4 regions of the Sporosarcina soli genome follow, and region 2 is predicted to be linked to each of the others. Evidence: riboswitches for the same ligand, from Rfam matches in the RefSeq annotation. Region 2 holds a riboswitch; each other region holds the start of a gene.
The links. Region 2 has a riboswitch for lysine ahead of ACFPRA_RS02085 (transporter substrate-binding domain-containing protein). Riboswitches for the same ligand answer to the same signal wherever they lie in the genome.
Positions count from the first base shown of each region.

Region 1: it holds a riboswitch for lysine, as region 2 does, so the genes downstream of both, ACFPRA_RS15525 (aspartate kinase) here and ACFPRA_RS02085 (transporter substrate-binding domain-containing protein) in region 2, are expected to answer to the same signal.
Region 3: it holds a riboswitch for lysine, as region 2 does, so the genes downstream of both, ACFPRA_RS04635 (amino acid permease) here and ACFPRA_RS02085 (transporter substrate-binding domain-containing protein) in region 2, are expected to answer to the same signal.
Region 4: it holds a riboswitch for lysine, as region 2 does, so the genes downstream of both, dapA (4-hydroxy-tetrahydrodipicolinate synthase) here and ACFPRA_RS02085 (transporter substrate-binding domain-containing protein) in region 2, are expected to answer to the same signal.

Region 1 is NZ_JBHSNO010000008.1:37,939-42,156, reverse strand. It holds gene uvrC (excinuclease ABC subunit UvrC) at 85-1,878, shown strand; lysine riboswitch at 1,932-2,109, shown strand; gene ACFPRA_RS15525 (aspartate kinase) at 2,200-3,417, shown strand; gene ACFPRA_RS15520 (YslB family protein) at 3,942-4,218, opposite strand, start outside.
Region 2 is NZ_JBHSNO010000001.1:415,276-419,493, forward strand. It holds gene ACFPRA_RS02075 (amino acid ABC transporter ATP-binding protein) at 32-766, opposite strand; gene ACFPRA_RS02080 (amino acid ABC transporter permease) at 785-1,540, opposite strand; gene ACFPRA_RS02085 (transporter substrate-binding domain-containing protein) at 1,750-2,601, opposite strand; lysine riboswitch at 2,730-2,911, opposite strand; gene hslO (Hsp33 family molecular chaperone HslO) at 3,237-4,115, opposite strand; gene ACFPRA_RS02095 (DUF896 domain-containing protein) at 4,133-4,218, opposite strand, start outside.
Region 3 is NZ_JBHSNO010000005.1:70,978-75,195, forward strand. It holds gene ACFPRA_RS04625 (DinB family protein) at 230-721, opposite strand; gene ACFPRA_RS04630 (formate/nitrite transporter family protein) at 940-1,716, opposite strand; lysine riboswitch at 2,069-2,251, shown strand; gene ACFPRA_RS04635 (amino acid permease) at 2,352-3,800, shown strand; gene ACFPRA_RS04640 (hypothetical protein) at 3,955-4,179, opposite strand.
Region 4 is NZ_JBHSNO010000015.1:253,737-257,954, forward strand. It holds gene ACFPRA_RS20220 (polysaccharide deacetylase family protein) at 1-584, opposite strand, end outside; gene ACFPRA_RS20225 (Rpn family recombination-promoting nuclease/putative transposase) at 779-1,741, opposite strand; lysine riboswitch at 2,114-2,291, shown strand; gene dapA (4-hydroxy-tetrahydrodipicolinate synthase) at 2,412-3,296, shown strand; gene ACFPRA_RS20235 (hypothetical protein) at 3,598-4,218, shown strand, end outside.

The DNA.
Region 1 (4,218 bases), on a different contig from region 2:
GCTTCTGCCGAATGAAGATACACAGTGATTAGATAAAAGCCAGGTCCCCTCATCGGTACCTGGTTTTTTGAGTAGGTGAGAATGATGAATGAACTGATTGAACAAAAATTGGCCATTTTACCGGAAATGCCTGGCTGTTACCTGATGAAGGATCGACAAGGGACGATCATTTATGTTGGAAAAGCGAAAGTGCTGAAAAATCGTGTGCGCAGTTATTTTACAGGTACGCATGATGCAAAGACACAACGGCTTGTCAGTGAGATCATGGATTTCGAGTATATCGTCACGTCTTCAAATATTGAAGCGCTTGTGCTCGAATTGAACCTGATCAAACAGCATGATCCCAAGTACAATATTATGCTTAAAGATGATAAGAGCTATCCTTATCTCAAGTTGACCGCAGAACGGCACCCTAAACTGATCATTACGAGGCAAGTGAAAAAAGATAAAGGGAAGTATTTTGGTCCTTATCCGCATGCGCATGCCGCAAGTGAAACGAAGAAGCTGCTCGATCGTTTATATCCTTATCGAAAATGCCATACATTGCCTGATCGTGTCTGTCTCTACTATCATCTCGGCCAATGTCTTGCACCGTGTGTCAATGAAGTGCAGGAAGATACGTACAAATCGATGGTAGAAGATATCAGCCGATTTTTGAATGGCGGCTACAAACAAATGAAAAAAGAGCTGACTGAAAAAATGAAGTCGGCGGCGGAAAATCTCGAATTTGAACGCGCAAAAGAATATCGGGACCAGATTGCGAATATCGAAGCGGTCATGGAAAAACAGACCATTACGATGAATGACTTTACAGATCGCGATATTTTCGGTTATGCAGTCGATCGGGGCTGGATGTGTGTGCAAGTGTTTTTCGTTCGACAAGGGAAGTTGATTGAACGAGATGTCTCACTCTTTCCGGTCTATCAGGAACCTGAGGAAGAATTATTAACATTTATCGGCCAGTTTTATGGGAAATCCGAACATCTCTTACCGAAGGAGATTTTGTTGCCGCAAGGCATAGACCGTGAAATAATACGTCAGCTCCTGCAAGTGAATGTACTGATTCCTCAAAGAGGTAAAAAGAAAGATTTGGTCAATCTTGCGATTAAAAATGCGCAGATGTCGCTGAAGGAGAAATTCCAACTCATTGAACGTCAGGAAAGTAGAACGATCGGAGCGTGCGAAGAGCTTGGTGAAGCGATGAATATTACCATCCCGTTGCATATTGAAGCATTCGATAATTCCCACACGTATGGGGCGGATCCGGTATCTGCGATGGTTTCCTTCGTCGATGGTAAACCGAACCGGAAAGACTATCGGAAATTCAAGACGAAAACGGCAGCGGCGCATGATGACTATGGTGCGATGCGGGAAGTTGTCCGCAGAAGATATACCCGCGTGTTGAAAGAGGAGTTGCCCTTGCCTGACTTGATTGTCATCGACGGGGGGAAAGGGCAGATGGAAGTTGCACGTGAAATTATCGAGGACGAACTTGGCTTATCCATCCCGATAGCAGGATTGGCGAAAGACGATAAACACCAAACAGCCGAACTGCTTTACGGTGATCCGCCAGAACTTATTCCGTTGAAAAGAACAAGTGAGGCATTTTATTTGTTGCAGCGTATTCAAGACGAAGTGCATCGTTTTGCGATTACATTTCACCGTCAACGACGTGAAACGAATTCGCTTGCCTCGACGCTAGATGGACTACCAGGCGTTGGTCCGAAACGAAAAAATATGTTATTAAAACATTTCGGTTCTGTCAAAAAAATTCGGGAGGCCTCCGCATTAGAATTGCAAAAAGCAGGGTTGCCAATGACCGTTGCGGAAAAAGTGGAGACCTATTTTCAAAATGAAACATTGCGAGAAAATAAATAGTATGATATTGTGGATGCACTGAATTTTTTCACATATTATGCAATGCATTATATCGTGAGGATAGAGGCGCGAATGTTAAGAGTACATTTCCTGAAGGCGGCAGCCTAATGAGGGGAATCGAAAGGGACTTTCGCCGAAGCGGATCATCAGCTGCCATGATGATTTAGCTGGATTTCCATTGAAGAAGTGGGAGTCTGTCAGGTATCAAATACCTGGAGAGCTATCCGTTCGGAGCTTTTTTGTGATTGCTCCCATCGGACCGGCTCTCAATTTATGATTGAGAGCCTTTTTGGCATTCCGGGAAAAGATGGAGGACTGAAAATGGAACGAATTGTGATGAAGTTCGGTGGGACTTCGGTTGCGAATCCTGAAAAAATCGCACATGCGGCGCAATTGGTCGTCGGGGAAGTCAAGCGGGGGAAAAAGGTAGCTGTCATCGTGTCGGCGATGGGAAAAACGACTGATGAATTACTAGCGTTAGCAAATGAAGTAAACCCGAACGCGGGGCGACGCGAGCTGGATATGCTCTTGACGACAGGTGAACAAGTAACTGCTTCCCTTCTTGCGATGGCCATTGCTGCGGAAGGGGTTGAGGCAAAATCTTTTACCGGGTGGCAGGCGGGTGTCACAACGGAAGCCATACATGGAAATGCCCGGATTGAACAAGTTCGTGCAGAAAGAATCATCTCCACTCTTGAGGAGGATGCAGTCGCTGTCATAACAGGTTTCCAAGGAATTGATGCTCAGGGGCAATTGACGACATTGGGGCGTGGTGGATCAGATACGAGTGCTGTTGCAATCGCTATAGCGATTGATGCGGCTGTTTGCGATATTTACACAGACGTAGAAGGAGTCTTTACGACCGATCCACGTTTAATCGAACAAGCGCGGAAGTTGGAAGAAATTTCGTACGATGAAATGCTGGAAATCGCGAATTTAGGAGCAGGGGTCCTGCATCCGAGAGCCGTCGAGTTCGCTAAAAACCATCAAATGCCATTGCGTGTCAGACCAGCCCATATTGAAGGAGAAGGAACGATCATTAAGGAGGAAATCGATTTGGAAAACAATCTTATCGTTCGGGGAGTCGCATTTGAACGCGATATTGTCCGAAGCACTGTTATGTATGACACACCCTACAATGGTTCACTTGCAAATATTTTTACAACCTTAGCCAAACATCATGTTAACGTAGATATTATTGTGCAGACGATCCGGGAGGACTCACAACCATCCGTTTCTTTTTCGATTAAAAAACAGGATTTTGCCGAAGTAGTCAAAGTATTGGAGATGAATCAGGAAGCACTCGGGTATCGACAAGTTGACTTTGAAGTAGGGCTTGCTAAAGTGTCGATCGTCGGAAGTGGCATGGTATCGAATCCGGGCGTTGCTGCTACTATGTTTGATGCAATGCGCAATGCATCCGTTCCGATCAAAATGGTGAGCACGTCAGAGATTAAAGTATCCGTTGTTATTCCGGAATCGGATATGGAAAAAGCGGTAACGGTCCTTCACGAACAATACGAATTAGCTGGGGAATAAAAGAGGGGGATGCACCGATTTACTGGAGCATCCCTCAGCCTGTTGCCAAACGCTCGCATCAGTTGTTGAGGCCTACAGGATGTAGGTCATGCATCCGTTGCCAATCGAACAGCGAAGGGTTCGATTTGCCATATTTCTGCGTTCTTTGCAGAAATTAAGTCACTTTTCAGGACGCGGCGTCCTTAGGATGGCTTCCTAACTCGCTCGTCCGCTCATGAACTCTAGTTCGATTCGCGTCTTCGCTCGACTTCGTGCGGGCTCGCAGGAAGAGAGTCATGCAGGCGTTACGAATCGAACAGTGAAGGGTTCGATTTGCTGTGTTTCTGTGCTCTTTGCAGAAATTAAGGCACTTTTTTTGAACGTCGCGCTCTTAGCCTGCCTTCCACGTGACAATCGTTTTCAATCAGGCTGAAGGAATTACTAATTTACAACGTATACCTAAAAAAGAGGTAGACAAAGTTAAATAACAACTTTGTCTACCTCTTAGGGATGCTCGGATCTCCTGGAGCATCCCTATCAACATTTCAAATAGTTGATTTTAAATCCCATTTCACATGAAAGTGAACGAGGGGTTCTTTTTCGTTTACTTCGCCATAGCACTCTGTTAGTAAGCCGTTCAATTTCTGATACTGTTCCGCCAAAAAACCGGCCTCGAGGTGAAAGGATCTTTTGTGGAAAGTTGGGCCTGCTTCGTTTTTTAATATGTAAAAAGCCTCGTCTTTTGCCGTTTCATGAAGTATAAGCTCACCCCATCCTGCTTCTTGGAAGAAAACAGGCAATTCTTCGATAGCAAAAACCGGG
Region 2 (4,218 bases):
GAAAGGCCCGCTGTTTTTCGGCAATATATGATCATTTCAATGTACGTTTTAGAAATTCCCTCGTTCGCTCTTGTGTCGGGTTATTGAAAATTTGTTCGGGTGGCCCTACTTCAGCAATTACTCCTTTGTCCATAAAGACGACGCGATCGGAAACCTCTTTTGCGAATTCCATTTCATGGGTTACGATCAGCATTGTTAAGCCGGTTTCAGCGAGCTCCTTCATTACTTTCAGAACCTCCCCTACCATCTCTGGATCCAATGCGGATGTTGGTTCATCGAATAACATGACATCCGGTTCCATCGATAGGGCGCGGGCAATTGCTACACGTTGCTTCTGACCGCCAGACAATTGTCTAGCTCTTGCATTCACATAGCGATCCATGCCTACCACTTTCAAATACTTCATTGCCACTTTTTCTGCTTCTTCTTTTGTGCGTTTTAACACTTTCACTTGTCCGACAACACAATTACTTAATACATCATGGTTATTAAACAAGTTGAATTGTTGGAATACCATCCCTAACTTCGTACGGTATGAATGAATATCATGCTTAGCATCTAGAATATTTTCACCTTGGTAGATGATTCGTCCGCCACTTGGTCTCTCCAATAGATTGATACAACGAAGAAGAGTGGATTTACCGGATCCAGATGACCCGATGATACAGACAACCTCCCCTTTGGCTACTGAAAAATCGATATCTTTTAATACTTCATGCGTACCAAATGATTTTCTAAGATGTTGAATATCGATGACTTTTTCCATTTGTCCCCCACCTCCGTCTTAACTCTCTTTTGTATTGGCTACATTCGTTATTTGTGCCGGCTGGCCGATCATGCTATAGTTTTCCGGTCCTTCCAATTTCCTTTCAAAATAACGGAGAATCAGGGTGACGGTAAACGTCATGACGAAATACAATATACAGGCAACGAAAAATGGCTCAAAATATTTAAAGCTAATACCTGCGACCGTTTTTGTTTGGAAATATAATTCCGTAACGCCGATGACGTTCAGAACAGATGTATCTTTAATATTGATAATAAATTGGTTGCCGGTTGCCGGTAAGATGTTACGGATCACTTGGGGTAAAACAACATTCAGCATCGTCTGAACATGATTCATCCCGACCGCATGTGCCGCTTCAAACTGTCCTTTATCGATCGACATGACACCGCCACGGACAAACTCCGCCATATAGGCCCCTGTATTGATAGAGACAATCACGATGGCCGCTATAGTCCGGTCCATATCAATCCCAAAAGCCAAAGCAGATCCATAGAAAATGACCATTGCTTGAACGATCATTGGCGTTCCACGGAAAAACTCTATGTAGGATGTGAGAATCACATTTACCGTTTTTAATAAGATTCGTTTTGCCCGTCGTTCTGGAACAGGGATTGTGCGTATCACTCCTGCAAGTAAACCGATAATCGCTCCGATAATCGTCCCGATTACAGAAATGAGAAGCGTCATGCCCGCTCCGCGAAGAAACATCGGCCAGTTATTAATAATCATTTGAATAATCCACTCGAGACTCATTCATTCCATCCTTTCCAAAGGGGAATCTAACCAAGACCAATAATGCCTCGGCGTATTTGCGTCCAGATTTTGAATTGCGCTTTCTAATGGCTGGTGCCTTAATTTCTGCAAAATCTATGACATCCGCCGGAGGCTTTTAATTGATTTAGCAGAAGCTGAATCAAGTGAAAAACCGGCTGCAATTAGAGGCAGCCGGTATCACTTCATCCTTATTCTGCCGCTGGTTGATTTTTAATCGCAGCGTCCATAATATTCTGACGTTCTTCTTCCGAAATGTCTGCTAAGATTTCATTGATTTTATCAACTAATTCGCTATCCTTTTTTAATCCGGCTGCAACCGCAGTTTCTTCTTCATCTGCAACAAATCCTTCTGTAAATTCGACCATTACAAAATTAGGGTTGGCGGATGAGGCACTGATGCCTTCCGGACGTTCTGATACATAACCATCAATGACACCGGACTCAAGGGCAACGCGCATTGCCGGGAAATTATCCGATGCCGGTTGTTTGTTGACACCCTCAATTTGGTCGATAACGCCATAGTGGGATGTATTTAACTGTCCTGTTATTTTCGCCCCACTGAAATCTTGGATGGAAGTTGCATTTTCATATTTGCTACCTTTTTTGACGATCATCACAAAATTAGAAGTATAATAGTTGTCGGAAAAGTCAATGGATTCTTTCCGTTCTTCAGTTGGTGACATGCCCGCTGTAATCACGTCAATTTTACCGGATTGTAATGACGGGACTAGACCGTCCCACTCTGTTTTGACGATAACCAATTCTTTTCCTAAACCTTCAGCAATTTTTTTAGCGATTTCTACGTCATAACCGCCTGCATATTCAGCATTGCCTTCAATTTTCACTCCACCGTTGGCATCATCTAATTGCGTCCAGTTAAATGGTGGGTATCCTGCTTCCATACCTACCCGTAAAACCTCTTTCTGTTCCCCTTCTCCTTCCGAAGAAGTTGTGCTGCCGCTCTCTTTTGTTCCGCATGCAGCTAACAACAGCATCGCTGAGAATGATAACGCGATGAATGATGATAACTTTTTTCTCATGATTGATTCTCCCCCTCTGAATCTTTTTTACTACATTTCTAACATACTAAAAGGGCAACTTATACAAAAAGACCTGAAGTGATCTCAGGTCGCAATATATAAGTTGCCCTAAATCCTCCACTTTCCCCAAATGAGATAGCCCACTCAATAAACCGGGACGTTTATTGAGACAGTCCTGCAGTTATTCGCTGCAGACCCAGCAAGCAATCGTGAGAAAGATTACAAGCTTCGGCGACATTTCCTTCTTCTTAGAATCATTGCATCTCAAACTCCACTAAGAACTATTAAATATCGCGCCTCTACCTCACTATTCTTAAAGTGAGGTTGTATTCAATTATGATACCTACTTTACAATACTATTTTCCATCTGTCAAACAGCCAATTAAAGGAACCGATAGACGAGGATAAGAGGCAAGTCGTTATTCACTGGAATTGCACTTATACGAGCATTTCCATCTAATTGAACGACTTGCACTCATTGAAAAAATCGAGCGAGGATCTTCCTTTGGCACTCTACTTATATTCTCAGCTTTTTATTTCTCTAAAATAATACCTGAAGTGAAATACTAAAATCCTCCTCTTCAACCGGAGTATCGCTTATAAATATCGTTATGACCTAGACAAAACTTATTTTGTTAGACAGTATCTTCCAATAACCGTTCTAGATTTTCTTTAGAAAAATGGTAGTTTTCATTGCAAAAATGGCATTGTGCATCAGCCATACCTTCCGTCTGAATCATATCTTGAATCTCATCGCTTCCTAAGCTGACGATGGCATTCGTAATCCGCTCTCTGGAACATTGACATTGGAAATATACGGGCATTTGCTCAAGCATTTTTACATTTCCGGCTCCGAGCACTTGTTCAAGCATTTGTTCCGGCGTCATTCCTTGCTCAACCATCGAGGAAATCGGCATCATTCCATTCAAACGTTCTTCAATCTTCGTAATGGTCTCTTCATCTGTACCAGGTAACAGTTGAATGATGAATCCACCAGCCGCTTGGATTGTCTGATCAGCATTCACCAAAACCCCGACGCCTACAGAGGAAGGCACTTGTTCTGAATGCACGATATAGGACGTGAAATCTTCGCCTAACTCACCCGATATGAGTGGAACATGTCCAACAAAAGGATGTTGCAGTCCGATATCTTTTGATACGGTAAGCATGCCGTTTATTCCAACGGCTCGTCGAACATCCAATTTACCCTGTTCATTTAGGTCAAAATGTGTTTGTGGATTTGTCACATAGCCTCGCACTTCCCCTTTTGCATTGGCATCCACCAAAATGGTACCGATTGGACCGCCGCCCTCTATCTTTACCGTTAACTTTTCCTCACCCTTGAGCATAGCCCCCATGATCGTGCCTGCTGTTATGGAACGGCCAAGCGCTGCAGAAGCAGTCGGCCATGTCTGATGACGACGTTGAGCTTCTCCAACCGTTTCTGTTGTCGTTACTGCATAAGCACGTACTTGATCGTTAAACGCAATAGCTTTAACTAAATAGTCCTTCATATCCTTACTTCCTTTCATTATTTAACTTCCTGATCACCTTGCAATTTTTTTTGTTCACGCACTTTTTCAGGTGTGACATCATTGCCAAGTGGATCGAGCACAG
Region 3 (4,218 bases), on a different contig from region 2:
TCATGTTAGATGAATAAAGGCAAACGAATATAGTTGTACAAGTCCGGAGAGGAAATCCCAAAAAACACCTCTTCCTCACACAATGTACTATTGCATGCGAGCCAAGTTTCATTGATGTCGTTTTCATATAAAGCACTCGACGATCTTCCCTTTTCTGTAGCCTGAACGAAAAAACACCTTCTTCCCAGGCGATTCTCAATCGCTTGGGAAGAAGGTGTTCGATAAGTTCTCACTTTGCATTCATTTCAAGTGTTTTTTTCAATTGTTTCAAATGCCACTTTTCATGCAATCCGACAAAGGAAAACCATTGGATTAAAGGAACTTGCCCCAAATGAGGGTGTTTGAATGATTTCTCACAAAGAACATCCATCGTTGCAGACTCAAAGACATCTAATAAGAAGAGACGTGATTCATAAAGTTCATTTTTCATCTCGACAATCGATTTGTACACTTCCGTCGGCACGGTATCCGCTGGCTCTTCCACTTTCAATAAACGGCCCGACGTAAGCGCAAGTGGTTTCTTTGTACATTTTGGGCTATCAGGATTTTTCAGTTCTTCAGCGATCTTCGTGGCAATCAACGTTTCCATTCGAACCAGATGTTCGAATATTTGTTTTGGTGACCACCCTCCGTTTGTAGGGATCTTGTTGAACTGTTCATCCGTTAACCCTTCAATGGATTGATATACTTTTTTTCGGATACGATTATTTTTCCCAAACATCGTCTAGATTTCTCCTTTAATAACCTCTAAAACTGTTCGATTCAAATTTTCCTTCCTTACAATAGTAGCTTTTTTCGATTTTCGCAAGTGATTTTTCGCTAAAAAAAAAAGAGACATTCTCGCAAAATAATTTCGAATCATTTTAAGTATGGCTATCTTTCTTCTATGTGTATAGAATGCGCTTCAGAGTGAAAAAGTGACCCTCATATTTGACGATGTTAGATTCCTTTTTTCTGTTCCGTATTTCCGAACCAATAACCCGCTCCGATAAATATAGCGCCACCGATCACATTACCGATTGTGACTGGCACCAAGTTTGCTACCAAACCAGCCAGTGTAATGGTTTCAGGATGCGGAACCATTAGCGAAATGGACAGCAAGGTCATGTTTGCAATACTATGCTCGAAACCAGATGTGATAAAGGCGAATAAACACCAAAAAATGACGATCAACTTCGCGGTTTCTTCCTTCAATTTGAAGGAGCACCAAACGGCCAAGCAGACGAGAATATTGCACAGAATCCCCCTAAACAACAACTCCATAAATGGGGCATTCATCTTGTCGGCTGCCGCCATGTTCAGAAAATCCGCCGTCCCTCCCGTGGCAAGCCCTGTATAGAAAAAAAGTGCCGCAATAAGAACGGCGCCAGCAAAGTTGCCAATATAGCTGAAAAGCCAAATTTGGATCGTTTCAAGCCAAGTCGTTTTCTTCGCCAATGTGCCAATCATCAGGATCATATTATTACTCGTAAACAGATCGGCGCCCGCCATTAACACCAGGCTTAAGGCTATGCCGAATGTGAGTCCCATGATTATTTTTGTTCCTGCAAAACCAGTAGGACCGAGCAAACCGCCCACCGTAAAAATGAGAATGATTCCAAATCCGACAAAAAAACCTCCCATCATTGTCAATATGAAATAGCTCCCTTTACTTGTACGGTATTGATTTACTTTTGAAACGGCTGTATCACCTAAAACACCAATCGTTGCTTTCATTCTTTTTCCCCTCCAGCTAGCCTTTGCTTGTCCAACCTATAGTAGAATTTCAATCCGTCATGATTATACAACCAAACAGAGAATCACGGCCCATCATTATGCTGTGCTTCATGTCTTTTCAGTGAAATATGCCAACTAACAAAACTAATAGGTCAGCAGAAACAAGTGCCAGATCCTTCGTTCCATTCGATGCCATCCGTGACACGCACCGTTCTGTCTCCCTATTTTCATAGAGAAAGGTTTCTTTTCCTTTAATAGTGAAAATTGCGAAGGAAAAGACAAAGGGCTTTCCCCTTGCCTAATCCATTTCCATTCCCTATACTAATATTGTTAATTCAATACTCCCATGCACTGATGGGATAGAGGCCGCAGCTTATAAGAGTAGATCGGACGAGATGCAATGACATCTTCGACTCCGTTTGAAAGGATGAGTTGCCGAAGTGTGGATCGTTCATTGACAATCCGGGCTGGTGATGTTTTCGAATAGGGACATCATTGTCACGTTTTTCGAACAACGTGGAGAACTATCTTCGGAAGGATTATTCGGACTTATGACAACCAGCCGTCGATCTTTTTCGTCGGCTTTTTTATATGTCTAAGCCTGCAACCTTCCGTCAAATAAAGGAGAATACAATTTGGCAAAAACATCTTCATCATCCAACGCACCACAGTTGAAAAGGTCGCTGAAAGCACGTCATTTAACGATGATCTCACTTGGGGGATCGATCGGAACGGGGATTTTCCTCGCGAGCGGTGGCGCGATCCATACAGCAGGACCTGGCGGCGCATTGCTCGCTTATGCGGCTGTTGGTATTATGGTTTACTTTTTAATGACAAGTCTTGCAGAAATGGCGGCTTATATGCCTGTCGCTGGCTCATTCAAAGTATATGCCACCAAATTCGTCGATCCGGCATTCGGTTTTGCGATCGGCTGGAACTATTGGTATAACTGGGCCATTACGATTGCAGCGGAACTAGCTGCAGTTGTCCTTATTATGAAATTTTGGTTTCCGGATAGCCCTTCCTTCGTTTGGAGTGCACTCGCCCTACTCATCATGTTCGGCTTTAACTATATGTCCGTCAAAGGATTCGGTGAGGCGGAGTTCTGGTTTTCACTCATTAAAGTGATCACCGTCATCATCTTTATCATCATCGGTTTCTTGATGATTTTTGGCATCATGGGCGGCGAAGCGATCGGCTTCACCAACTTCACGATTGAAGATGCACCATTCAATGGCGGCTTCTTTGCGATTTTAGGGATTTTCATGGCGGCAGGCTTTTCTTTCCAAGGTACGGAATTACTAGGTGTCGCCGCCGGAGAAAGTAAAGATCCAGGTAAAACAATCCCGAAAGCGGTCAGCACCGTTTTCTGGCGTATCCTTCTTTTTTACATCTTATCGATTTTCGTCATCGGGATGATCTTACCTTACACGGATCCGCGTTTACTGAGTGAATCCGTTTCTGTCAGCCCTTTCACCCTCGTTTTCGAACGGGCCGGATTCGCTTTTGCCGCATCTGTCATGAACGCCATTATCCTAACAGCGGTCTTGTCAGCAGGTAACTCCGGTATGTATGCATCTACGCGTATGCTTTGGGACTTGGCGCGGGATGGCAAAGCGCCTAAATTCCTTGGCAAGTTGGATAAAAGAGGTGTGCCAGTCAATGCTTTGATTGCTACGACGCTTGTCGGCTCCCTTGCATTTCTATCCACGTTCTTCGGAGATGGGACCGTCTATGTCTGGTTGCTGAACGCTTCCGGGATGGCCGGATTTGTCACATGGCTCGGCATCGCTGTCAGCCATTACCGTTTCCGCAGGGCCTATCTTGCACAAGGCGGCAATATCGACGACCTTCCGTACCGGGCAAGATTTTTCCCATTCGGTCCGTTACTGGCATTGGTCCTTTGTACATTCATCATTTTAGGACAAAACTTCCAAGCCTTCGTAGGTGGCGAAATCGATTGGAACGGTGCACTCGTTTCCTACATCGGGTTACCCCTTTTCCTCATCGTTTGGCTGGTCTATAAAGTGAAATATAAAACAAAATTGATTCCGTTGAAAGATTGCGATTTTGATAAAGAATAATAAAAGCCAGGTGCTATGACGATTTAACATGTCTTAACACCTGGCTTTTTTCTGTATATAGTTCTATGAAAATTCACCTTAAAGCTTCCAAGTACAGAGACACTTCTGAAACACTTGCATTCGGTTATGGTAAATCTAAAATGAAAAACTGGTATTATTTCATCATTTGATAATAGACATAAAAATTAAATATTGCAGGTATTAACAAACTCAGTGCAAGAAAAAAGACTGCTGCAAATTTAGACTGTTTAATAAGCCGTTCATCGCCTAATTTTAAGTATTGGAAGAAAGATAGGCTGAAATAAAAGCAAAGTACAATCAATATCAAGGAAAGTATCCCTAACCAATTCCCTGTTCCCATAAAGTTTAGATTATCCATGCAAACACCTCCAAATCGTTTCATCACTTTATTGCAAAA
Region 4 (4,218 bases), on a different contig from region 2:
TCGAGCGGCAAAACCTGATGGTAGACAAGCACCGGCAGACCCACATCCATTGCAACGGTCTGCTTCGCAATATAGCCCGGCCTCTCTCCAATTGTAAGGATATACCAATCCTCTTCCTCCCGTACAATAGGATAACGATAACCTTCTTCCAACTCCAGTATAACGCCGCTCCGCAAATCAGCAGTCTCGTAAACTGCGGTTTTTTGCAACGTCCGGACAGCAGCGAACCGCTCCGGATGGACAACGGTCAAAAGCTTCTTTTTTTCAACCGGCGCCTCCCCCTTACGAATAAAGGCCGGCATATTTCCCAATCGAAGCTCATAATACACCTCATCCTCACCTATGATCACAACAGGCTGATCCGCAGCCAACTCGCCTATCTGCGTCAAAACCGCCCCCTTCATATAAAGCGGCTGACGCTCCTGCAATGTCAGCACTCGCTCAAATACCCGCTTCGTCACAAAACGATCCGTATCTTGCGCGAACACTGTGCCTTGCGACTCTACCAAAATCCAAATCGCACCCACACTTATGAAAACGAGCAAACACACAAGTAACCACACTCTATTAGCAATCTTCCACATAACTTTACCTCCACTGTCAATCAAGCAACGTATAGACGGAGATTTCCAGAAAAAGTTTCAAAGATTTTTTAAAAAGTTTTTAAGGCGTATTAGCAAATGAAAAAAGACGTCCATTTTGTTGTAAATGGGCGTCGGTTGGTTTTTATCTTTGCTTGATTGTACAAAACCAAGTGAACTTCTCAAGAATCCTGTTTTTACTGTAGCATTTCCCTCAACTTCTCAATCTCATCTTTTTCCAAGTGTGTTACTTCTGCAATAAAATCAGTTGATGTTCCTTTTCTCAACATCTCCAACACCACTTTTTTCACGCCTTGTTCTATTCCTTGCTCGATTCCCTTTTCTAACTCCAAATCAAAAACATTCTTAATCGTCGGGGAAGCATTTTCTTTATTATACAGTTCCATTAGCTCCGTCTCCTTTCTAATCATTGATCGGATTTCTTCCGATAGTTGTTTTGTGTACGCGTCAGGTAATTGTAACAAGTAATCAATAAAATGAAAAACAGCCTGAACTGCTGTGCGTGTATAGTTTTGATTGCGGATAAGTTCACGCATTAGCTTTCTTTTAAACAAATAACGTTGGTGTTCTTCATCTTTTGTTTGATACAAAGCTTTTGCAGCTAATACGATTTTACTAAAAATATTATCAGATTGTTCCAGTTCCTCGTCTGAATAAGCTTCCGTCTGGTAATTTCTATACATATAATGTAGCTGCGTGCCTAAATAATCGTATGTAAAGCGGTCAGGAATGGCATTTTTACTAGGTGACGTATGAACAGCGATGGCAACAATTTTTTCTTGATGACGGTCATAGATACGGTAGAAGTATTGAAACATACGTTCAGGAAAATTTGTTTCTTTTTTACTTTGCACTTCAATATGAATGAGAATCCATTGCTCTTTTCCATTTTTCAACCGAACTTTTGCCAATCGATCTGCAAAACGCCGGCCTTTTTTCTTATCCGCAATTTCCTGAAACAACTCCTTATCCAAAAAGTCTGGACTCTTACCAAAATCAATCTGCGCATGTAGCTCGGGAACAAAAAATAATAGAAAATCTTCAAACAGTTCCCCAATCACCTTTTTCCACAAACCGTCCTGATCCACCAAGCTTCCACCATAAGGCGTTGTTTCTTCTCTGACCCATGCAACAACCATTTACAAAACACCTCCGAAACTAATTTCAGATTATTAGATCAATTATAACACGAAGCGAACATACGATTCAATTATTAGCCAAAGTTGCCGAAGAGCATATCCCATTCATTCACGGTAGAACCTCGTATCCATGTACAGATATACTAATTTCCCCGCTATCAATTTGCAGGGCACAGTTTTTTGGCTTTTCTCAAAAGTAAAATAGAATGACAACTATCCACGCACCAATTTCAGCATCCCTTTTATTCCATCACACTACTTCAGGCCGACTTTATTCAAAATTAAATGAATAATTCCATCTTCGACTTGCAATTGTAACTAATTCCGTATATAGTGAGGGTAATTAAACATTTACTTATTTCGAACTCTTGAAGTAAGGATAGAGGCGCAAAGACCATTAGTACACAATCAGAGGATAATGAGGTCCTATGAAGATTGTGAAAAGGGGGATTTGCCGAAGTGGAGAGAAGCTCATTATCTCGAAGCTGGTTCTGGGTTGAATAAGCACAGAATTGTCATATAGGAAACTATATGGAGGGCTATCTTATGCAAAGAAATAATCTATTATTTCACTGCAGCAGCGACCCTTCGTTGTTGCTTTTTGCGTTGATTTACAAGCTGCCCTTCTCCCTCTATTTATTTAAAATAATTGATAGGATGTGGAGAAATGATGAATTTCGGACAAATTGTAACAGCTATGGTGACTCCTTTTAATGAGCACGGAGATATTGATTTTGAAGCGACAAGGAACTTGATTGAGTATTTAATCGCCAATGGAACAGATAGTTTAGTCGTATCAGGTACAACTGGAGAATCTCCGACTTTAACGACTGAAGAAAAGGTCCAATTGTTCAAATTTGTAGTAAAAGTCATCAATGGAAGAGTGCCCGTAATTGCTGGAACGGGTTCAAACAATACAAGGGAATCTGTTGAACTGACAAGGTTAGCAGAAGATATAGGTGTTGACGGCGTTATGCTCGTCGCTCCCTATTATAATAAACCTTGCCAAGAAGGGATGTTCCAACACTTTCAAACAATTGCGGCAGCCACTTCTTTACCTGTCATGCTATACAATGTACCAGGACGAACGATGGCCAATATTGCCGTCGATACAGTCGTGCGCCTTGCCGAAATTTCGAATATCGTCGCCATTAAAGAAGCGAGTGGCGATTTAGATGCAATGGCTGAAATCATTGAGCAGACACCGACAGATTTTTCCTTGTACAGTGGCGATGATGGCTTAACGATCCCTGTATTATCAATTGGTGGCGTAGGTGTTGTTTCCGTCGCAGCTCATATTATAGGCAATGAAATGCAAACGATGATCAAAAACTTCAAAATGGGTAATATCAAAGAAGCGGCTTCAGATCACCGTAGACTGTTGCCAGTGATGAACGCACTTTTTGCTGCTCCGAATCCATCACCATTAAAAGCGGCATTGAACCTAAAAGGAGTTCAAGTCGGTGGCGTTCGTTTGCCGATGATTCCTTTGAACGACGAACAATTGCATGCACTTCAGCGTACATTGTCAATCTATGATGAGGTTACAGTCTGATAACTGTCAGAAGCTCTATCGATGGAAATTAAATTTACTAGACTCCATCCTACCATTGCAGGGTATAGAAAAATATATATTCTTGCGATAATGAATATCATAAAAATGGCACGTATAACGCATGTCAATCGTACATGCGTTTACGTATCAAAGAAAGGAACTCATGTCACTTGTACATGTGTTCCTTTTTTGATTTGTTCGCGCTCCCCCACTAAAACACGAGAGCTCTATCGTCATATTTATGTGTGTATTATTGAATCTTCCCGACAGGTTTTCACGTAGATGAAAGGGAGGTGAAAAGATGAGAAGGATTTTCGGCATTTTACTAATCATATTTAGCCTGTTCATTGCACTAGGCGGTTTACTCACGCTCGGAGAGGATTACAAAGCTTCGCTGTTCGGCATTTTTTTCATTAGCCTGCCGCTTTATATGGTTGGTCATATAGTGAGAACCAATATGTGGCAGGCGAAGCAAAAAGGTCTTCGATGGATTTGGGCGTATATCTATGTTGTTGGCATCGTTCCCGCCCTCTTTCTTTCCTATGAAGGATACGAGGATCTGAAAGAACAGACATTTTCCAACAATTATTTTTTGTTGTTTGAATCCACTTCTACGGATTACATCGGCGGTCTTTCCATCGGGTTTATCCTGCTCTTATTGCTGCTGTTCCTCTTTCCTTTTTATGAAACAACACGGAAAATAAGAAGGTTTATCGCGATTGCTGCAGTGGTTGTCACAGGGGCATATGTGAGCTATCAATATATGATGTGGGCGGATTATCGCGGCATCCATGAAATCAACGGTCTGGTAACCCATCATTGGAACGGTGAAGAACAGATTGTGCCGTATGAGGAGATTGCCCAGATTGCCGTACAACCGCATGTGAAATATGCTAGATCAAAAAGACCGTCTGACAAAACC